2 regions of the Tigheibacillus halophilus genome follow, and region 2 is predicted to be linked to the other one. Evidence: riboswitches for the same ligand, from Rfam matches in the RefSeq annotation. Region 2 holds a riboswitch; the other holds the start of a gene.
The links. Region 2 has a riboswitch for S-adenosylmethionine ahead of ACFSMW_RS13640 (5-methyltetrahydropteroyltriglutamate--homocysteine S-methyltransferase). Riboswitches for the same ligand answer to the same signal wherever they lie in the genome.

Region 1: another riboswitch for S-adenosylmethionine. It lies ahead of ACFSMW_RS01610 (methionine ABC transporter ATP-binding protein); the one in region 2 lies ahead of ACFSMW_RS13640 (5-methyltetrahydropteroyltriglutamate--homocysteine S-methyltransferase).

The regions. Positions count from the first base shown of each region.
Region 1 covers NZ_JBHUIZ010000003.1:229,517-233,944, reverse strand. Annotated here, with positions in the region: gene ACFSMW_RS01620 (MetQ/NlpA family ABC transporter substrate-binding protein) at 1-782, opposite strand, end outside; gene ACFSMW_RS01615 (methionine ABC transporter permease) at 800-1,468, opposite strand; gene ACFSMW_RS01610 (methionine ABC transporter ATP-binding protein) at 1,458-2,492, opposite strand; SAM riboswitch class I at 2,640-2,755, opposite strand; gene ACFSMW_RS01605 (thioredoxin family protein) at 2,865-3,182, opposite strand; gene ACFSMW_RS01600 (toprim domain-containing protein) at 3,207-3,578, opposite strand; gene gcvH (glycine cleavage system protein GcvH) at 3,750-4,133, opposite strand; gene ACFSMW_RS01590 (arsenate reductase family protein) at 4,218-4,428, opposite strand, start outside.
Region 2 covers NZ_JBHUIZ010000013.1:35,273-39,700, reverse strand. Annotated here, with positions in the region: gene ACFSMW_RS13645 (cupredoxin domain-containing protein) at 1-389, opposite strand, end outside; gene ACFSMW_RS13640 (5-methyltetrahydropteroyltriglutamate--homocysteine S-methyltransferase) at 793-1,905, opposite strand; SAM riboswitch class I at 2,034-2,145, opposite strand; gene ACFSMW_RS13635 (M81 family metallopeptidase) at 2,324-3,754, opposite strand; gene ACFSMW_RS13630 (glycoside-pentoside-hexuronide (GPH):cation symporter) at 3,777-4,428, opposite strand, start outside.

The DNA of each region.
Region 1 (4,428 bases), on a different contig from region 2:
AATATAAAATCTTGAATTTCCTTCGAATGCAGCACATCGACAAGCTTATTCAATTCCTTGTTCTTTTTATCTTCTGCACGAACAGCGATAACATTGACATAAGGTGAATCTTTACCTTCAATGAATAATGCATCCTTCAGCGGATTCAAGCCTGCTCCGATAGCGTAATTCGTATTGATTGCAACAAGCACGTTTTTCTCGCTGTTATAAAGCTCAGGGAGGAACGCAGCTTCATTATCCGCCGAAAACTTCAAGTTTTTTGGATTTTCGGCAATATCCTTGATTGTGGCGTTCGTTTTATCAATCCCATCCTTCAATTTGATCAGTCCTTGCTTTTCAAATAAGGAAAGTACTCTGCCGTGGTCAGCCACTGAGTTACTCATGATGACTTCTGTTCCCTTTTTGATATCATCGACATTTTTGATATCTTTAGAATAAACACCCATCGGCTCGATATGGATGCCGTCTATATAATCCAGATCATAACCTGTATCTTTTTTGGTTTGCTCTAAATATGGTATATGCTGGAAATAATTAGCATCCAGATCGCCATTTGCTAAATCGTCATTTGGCAGCACATAATCCTGATAAGGTTTGATTGTCAACTTAATACCTTTCTTTTTCAAGATCGGCTTTGCTTTCTCCAAAATCTCCGCATGCGGTTCACTGGAAGCTCCTACAATGATTTCCTTTTCGCCTTTTGCATTATCTTTTTTATCGCCGCCGCAGGCAGCCAATCCTAAAATAAGCACTACACTGATTAAAAGCAGTATCTTTTTCATCTCTTTTTTATCCCCTTTTACCTTTTGTCTATTTTATTTGCTATGAAGTCACCAATGAATTGGAATATGAAAACAATCACGACAATTGCTGCAGAACAAACAAATACGATATCGAAAGCACGTCGCTGAAAACCGAAATAATATGCATAGTTTCCAAGCCCGCCGGCTCCGATGGCTCCTGCCATGGCAGTATATCCGATCAAAGCGATAGCTGTGACTGTGATGCCGGATATTAGTGCCGGCATAGACTCAGGCAGCAGCACTTTGAAAATGATAGTACTTGTTTTGGCACCCATCGCTTTTGCTGCTTCTACAACACCTTTGTCCACTTCCCTTAACCCGATTTCTACCAGGCGAGCGTAAAATGGCGCTGCACCGATGATCAATGCGGGAAGCGCAGCGTTCGGACCGCGTATGGTCCCGACAATGAAATTGGTGAAAGGAAATAGTAACAGAATCAAGATAATGAATGGTATCGCCCGGAAAATATTGACTACCGCAGCGGTTACCAAGTTAATTAGCTTATTTTGCCAAATGCCGCCTTTCATCGTCAAATAGAGCAACAGCCCAAGCATAATCCCCAAAATAAAAGTACCGATCAAGCTTAGTATTGTCATATAAAACGTTTCGTAAATGGCCTGATATAATTCGCCCATATCCAGATTCGCAAAGAATTCATCTTTCATTATCTATGACCTCCATTTCTATTGAGGTCTGCTTTTCAACATGATCGAGAGCGCGGTCTATTTCTTGCTGGTCGCCTATCAATTCCACAAACAACGTACCATAGGCCCCGTGTTGTGTATGAGTGATCTTGCCTTGAAGAATGTTCAGATCAATATCGAATCGCTTAGCCAGTTGACTGATCAATGCCTGATTTGTCGTCTCTCCGATAAAATGCAGACGAATGATATTCTTTCCGCTGCCAGCCTGAAATAATTGATGGATTTCTTCCGTATCCGCGTCTGTGTTCCCCATTACCTGCTCCACAAATTTTCTTGTGACAGGCTGTTTTGGACGGGAAAAAACTTCCAGCACATTCCCTTGTTCCACAACTTTTCCATTCTCCATCACTGCCACCCGATTGCAAATTTTACGAATGACATGCATTTCATGGGTGATGATGATAATGGTTAATCCAAGTTTTTGGTTAATACTTACCAACAGATCCAAAATAGCATTCGTCGTTTCCGGGTCCAGTGCCGACGTCGCTTCATCGCATAGCAAGACATCCGGTTTATTGGCCAGTGCCCTTGCGATGCCTACACGCTGCTTCTGCCCTCCGCTTAGCTGGGACGGGTATGCATCTTCTCTCCCAGATAAACCGACTAAATCGATCAATTCCTGGACCTGCTTTTGTCTTTCCGATTTTTTGACTCCAGCTATTTCCAGCGGAAAAGAAATGTTCTCCCGCACCGTCCGTGACCATAGCAAATTGAAATGCTGAAAAATCATACCGATATTTTGTCTTACTTCTCTCAGCTGGTTTTTGGATAAGCTTGTAATTTCTTGTTCCCCGATCGTAACAGTACCTGAAGTCGGATCTTCCAGCCTGTTAAGCATACGGATAAACGTGCTTTTTCCGGCACCACTGTAGCCAATCACGCCAAAGATTTCTCCAGTCTGAATATCCATGGTAAGCTGATCGACAGCAGTGATTTGTTTTTCCCCAATTGTAAATTCCTTTGTCAGGGAATCAATCTTTATCATGTTAAAACCTCCTGGACGCTCCGTGTTTCATCATAGCACGTCCCTTTCTGATGGAATTGAATAGACATGAAGGACTGTATCCTTTGCCTCTAAAAAAAGATGTCCTCCTGTAAGCGAACAGAAAGACATCAATATCATCTTTATGTTCCCTCATCTGTCAAAGCATCATTGCTTCGCAGGAATTAGCACCGTTTCAGACAAAATACTGTCCAAAGGTTGCCGCGGTTTCTCAGGGCCAGTCCCTCCACCGCTCAAGATAAGAGAAATACATTCATTCAGTTTTAATAGTAAATTGATAGATTAAATAATAGCATTGTTGGTATCTGAAGTCAATGTTTATTTTGGATGCGCCAATCGAGGCTTAGACCCATTTCAATGGCTGTTTACAAACAATTTCCGCTCATATTGCAGCAGGATATGATATATATTTGCAATGGAATGAAAGACATAGACTTTTTCCTTTATTTGTCCCTGATCCTTGATACATAGACAAGGGACACTTTCAATTTTGTTTTCCTGCATGAATGATGGATGAAGCGATGCATTCATTTCCAAAAATATATCTTGCTGATGTACCTCTTCGATTTGATGCAGCATGGATCTCGCCAGCTGGCAGGTACCGCAAAAAGGTGAATGTATAAATAATATATAATGATCCGCTTGCAGCATATCCTTTGTCGCTTTTTCCACTAAATCACCTTCACTTATGCAATGTCAAGCAAGTCCAGGACCGCCTAAAATCAACGGATCCACTTCGATGCCTTTTCTCGTTAAGATGGATGCCAGAATATGGATCGGAGTTTTAGCCACTTCTCTGAATTCACTGCTTACATATATATGTTTCGCATGAGGGAGCTCCTGCCCAAGCTGTTTTCGAAGCTTTATGCCGGAGTCATCCTCGTCCACCAGGATGAATACTTCCTTTTCATCCAGATGATATGTCTCAAGCAATTCATCAAAGCGCTCAATTCCGAATGTACCATTTGTACAAACAATAATAACATGTTCGGTAATTACTTTGCTAATCTGCCGTTTATCTGTCAATCCTTCCACAATAATTATTTTGTCAGCATCAACATGACCCACATAAAGCACCTCGCATCATGAATATTCGAACACCGTTGTTTCCATATTATATGATTTTGCGCTAGAAATAATTATCATTTGGACCAGACTGTAATCGTATGAAGGCATCTCACAATATATAGAAAAAGGCCGACTCATAAAAAATACCAGTCGGCCTTCCATCACTTACAATCAATCATTTTCTGTTGCTTTAATGTATTGATCCGCAGAAAGCAACTCGTCAAATTCTGCTTCATCTGAGGGTTCAACCACGACCATCCAGGCTTTTTCATATGGAGATTCATTAACAAATTCAGGACTATCTTCCAAGTCTTCGTTGATTTCCACCACTTTGCCACTGATCGGGGCATACAATTCAGACACGGTTTTCACAGATTCAACGCTGCCGAATGGCTCATCAGCTTTCAACTCATCTCCGACTTCGGGAAGTTCAACAAAAACGATATCCCCCAGTTCATCTTGTGCGAAATCCGTAATGCCGATTCGGACTTTGTCATTTTCTTTTTTGACCCATTCATGTTCTTCAGAATAAAGCAATTCCTTTGGTGTTTCCATCATTTATCCCTCCATAAATTGCAACCTATCCATGCAATCTTAATATACAAGTTATCAAAGCCTTTTACCAGTACTTCTGCTTCATTACAACCATTCTGCTGCAAATGTATCTTCTTTAAAACCGACAGTTACACGCTGACCGTCTGTTGCGATCGGTCTTTTGATCAGCATGCCGTCTGAGGCAAGTATTGCTGCCATCTCTTCTTCAGAGGCATTGGCAATCTTTTCCTTCATATTCCCTTCGCGGTATTTTTTCCCGCTTGTATTGAAAAACTTCTTGGCTGGCAAGCCACTC
Region 2 (4,428 bases):
AGCATTTGATTGTCTTCATTGTAGATGCCAAATCCATGATTGACGTCCTTGCTGGTTACATCGAATTCAATAGGCTCTCCGACCTTGAACTCCGTCTGGCTCATATTCCAGCCGAATTGCATTGCTTCCACATCCACAACAGTCGCTTCTTTGCCCTGGCCATATACTGGCATCTCATAAGGCAAATCACGCAATGTATGGATTGTCATGGCAAACAGGAAAACAACCAACATGGTTGCATAAAATTTTCGGGCTTTGTACCATTTCTTTTTAATCGGATCATATGGTACCCTTTCTTTGGATGCATTCAGCGTCACTACACCGAATACAACAGTAATTAATAGCATAAAGAACAAACTGGTAATCCAAGCAACCGTTTGCACACTCATAAAACACCCCTCCATTTCATTTTCATCATGCATTTTTTCAGGAAACTTCCCCATCCCTTCCAACATATGAAAACGCAACCATCCTATTTGTGATACAAATCACTGGAAATGTCCTGAAATATGACGGAAATATGGCGAACGTATTTTCCCTATTTGCACAGTGATAAAATGTCAGATGAGTAGTTTTTCTATAGCTATGCAGGTTGTTGTTTTTCTTCCAAGTCACTGCAATACATACCCCTCAAGAATCATCCTTCGGCCATTTTGTATGAGCCGGCCGTTACTAGTATCAACGGCATGTAAAAAAGATGACCCCTGTTCAATACAGAGATCATCTTCTGAAAGCTTGCTGGATATTTATTTTTTTTAAAAGGGTACACTTTACTATCCCTACGTTCAGAAATCACCAGACTTCCCTGGCAATTTCAATGACGTGCTGGATCTTATTCCATTGGTCCCCCTCACTGATATCATTGCCTTCTTCCGTGGAAGCGAATCCGCACTGTGGACTGAGACACAATTGTTCCAGCGGCAGGTATTCGCTGGCTTCCTGAATCCTTTTTTTGATGGTAGCTTTGTCTTCTATTTCTCCGACTTTTGTCGTGATCAAGCCGAGCACGACATATAAATCATCCCGGTTCACGTAACGTAATGGTTCGAATCCGCCGGAACGTTCATCATCAAATTCCAAAAACAGACCATCCACATCGAGTTTCCCAAAAATAGTTTTGGAAGCCGCATCATAAGAACCTTCTGCAAAATAATGTGACCGGTAATTTCCACGGCAAATATGCATGGTCACCAATAAGTCATCCGGTCGCCCAGCCAATGACTCATTAATCGCCTTCGCCGCAATTTCCTGCATGTCTTCAGGTATATATCCAAGCTTTCGAATAGCTGTGCGGCCCTTTTCGGATAAATAAGAAGACCAGGAAGTATCATCAAGCTGGAGATATCGGCAGCCCAGATCATAAAATGCCTGTATTGCTTTTTGATATGTTTTCGTCAAATCCGGCAATAGCGCTTCGATATTTTCATAGATGTTTTCATCTATGCTTCCCCGCAGCAGCAGCATGTTCGGACTTGGGATTGTCATCTTCGCAGTATGATCTGGTCCTGTATGCTCCTTCAGAAAACGGAAATGCGCTAACATGGGATGATCGGCTGGAAAATCTACTTTTCCTGTCACACGAATAGAACGATTTCTTGCTTCAATCCCGACAAAGTTCAGACCTATATCCGGATCAAATCCTTCCACACCTTCCAGCCCTTCCAGAAAATCAAAATGCCACCATGATCGGCGGAATTCTCCGTCTGTGATTGCTTGCAAGCCGGCCTCTTTCTGTTTTTCAATCAGTTTGACAATTTCCTCATTTTCGATATCACGCAGCTGCTCTGAGGTGATATTCCCAGAGGCAAATTGGCTTCTAGCTTGCTTCAATCGTTCCGGTCTCAGAAAACTGCCTACTTGCTCCCCTCGAAAAGGTGCCTTTTTCACTGTGTGTATTGTTGTCATCTTCTTCAGCTCCTTTTAAATATTTAGGTTTGTTTGACCATTATTTAGCTGCAGTTGTTTTACAAAATATTTCATTTCTGCAAATAAAAAATTCCCCCGATAAGAAGGAATGAAGAGTGATCGTCATCTTCTTATCTACCAAGCTTGCAGCACTTGTTAGAATTAGCACCTTGTCCGTCAGACACTGGACAGGTTGCTGAGGCGTCTTTAGGCTAGTCCCTCGACCTCTCTGGATAAGAACTTTTCATGAAATTGTTTCATCTATCATAACAGTTCACCCCAAAATTTCAACCATTAGGTTTTATTTTTTAAAAAATATGCTACCTTTAATCGTCAAAAAGGATGCCCTCTTAACAGAGTATACATCCTTTTTGACTCACACTGTCTATATGGTTCTACCGGTGAAAAAAGAAACAGATCAAGCTAATTCCATCGGAAAGATAGGTCTCGGAATATTTTTATAGTCGATATTTTCAATTCGCTGGTATGTCGATCCAGGCGTCATCGCTAAAATATCCAGCTTGGAAATGGCGCTTAGCTCATCGAAGAGATATCCTTGTTTCACGACAATCACATCATAATCTTCTATTTCGACGCCGGCGCGAGTGAAATGATTGATGGTAATGAATGAATCGCCGCGATTCGCTATTATCACATCCAGATTTCCTATGGAAAGTGTACATACTTCCCCTACCTTATCATTTGTAGCATTCAAATACCCGAGCAGATCGCCTTTTGATTTCAATATACCTTCCAACTCGACAGGCTTGCTGTATTCATCCATATCTGTCCCGACCTTGACAGCTACCTTTTCCCCAATCTGATGACCATTCAACTTCTGAAAAGCCTCTGCATCATAAACAGCGGAAACCAATACTTTTTTATCTTTCAAATCACTGTCTCTCAACATTTGCAGGAGCAGCGTGCTCATACCTGGTGCTCCTGCAGTCGAGTTATCACCCGAATCCGATATGAAAACAGGCTTGGATGCTCCTTCAAGTGCCCGCTGGATTGCTTCAACAGGCTCAAGAACCTTTGCCTGAAATTCGAATTCGTGGCGGCGGTCATACACAAATGCTGCCAATTCTTCCGTCACTTTATCGGCAAGGGCTTTATATGCTTCAGACTCTGGCACTACAAAGATGGATGACCTGGTATTTTCCGTATCATTCCAGGCGTGGCATATGAAAAAGTTGGCGCTGATAATGCCTTCCATTTGTTCCAGTTCCTTTAATTTGTTAAATATCGAGCGTAACGGTTCACTTGCTCCGACAGCCTTCTCACCAGGGATAATCATTGGCAGGCTTTTAAAAGATGGCCTGATCTTAGCTTGATGAGCAATCGCATCCACCAGCAGCTGCGCTGAAATACGCTCCACTTCAGGCTGGTCAACATGCGGTACCGTACGATAAGAATAAACGATATTGACATATTCATGGAGATCCTCCGCCAAATTGCCATGAATATCAAGTGTCAAGGAAATCGGAATTTCATATCCTATGTGCTGCCTGATTTCTTTCAATAATGCCAGCTCTCCCGATCCTATTTCCTCTACTACCATAGAACCGTGCAAATGCATCCAGATACCATCGATATCCTTGTGTTTTTCAAGAACGGAAATGAATTTGTCAGCAAAGTGCCGGTATGCTTCTTTTTTTACGATACCAGATGATAAAGCTGTAGCATAAATACTTGGGATGATTTCTACTCCATTTTTTTCAAATACCTCTGTACTGGCAAGGCGTTCTTCTACCTCTTTGCCTTCAACAAGAACAAAGTCATCTACAGTTGTTGGAAATGGATTGAAGGTATTTGTTTCGTGATACAAACAACCAGTAACTATTTTCATTGATAATTCCCCCATTACTTGATTATAGATTTAAATCTTTCACAATATCTGCATGATGCTTGTCCAATTTATAGCAATACAAGATGATTACTTGTAAAACAGTGATCAGGATCGGCAAACTGAGCATCAATGTGCGTATCATCGTTTTCGCACCTTCTGTAATCGCATTCGGATCATAGCCTGCCCAGCTCAAGGCATAAGCGAGGAAACTCGAACCGATCGCAACACCGAATTTTGTTGAAAAACTGTAGCTGGATACAAGCAATCCTTCAGGTCGTGTACCGAATTTCCATTCCTGGTAATCAATGGAATCACCCAGCATGGTCAGTGTGGCCGGGTCTCCGTAGCCAATCAGTACATTTGCCGCAAAGAAAATAATGGAAAACAGAATCATTGATTGACCTTCTACTAGGAATAACGATGCCAACAGGACAGCAGCTAATCCATACATCAGCATACTCGAATTACGACTGCTGAATTTTCTTAAGATCGATAGTGCAAAGAATCCGCCGACTAGGTTTGCTATATTTAACAACGTCAAATAAAATGGTGCCATATTAGGCTCCTTCAACACATAATTGACATAATAGATCAGTACGCCGTTCATGATTCCCATTCTGACGAACCATAAAAATGAATTGGCGGATACAAGCAGCCAGTATTTATTTTTAAAC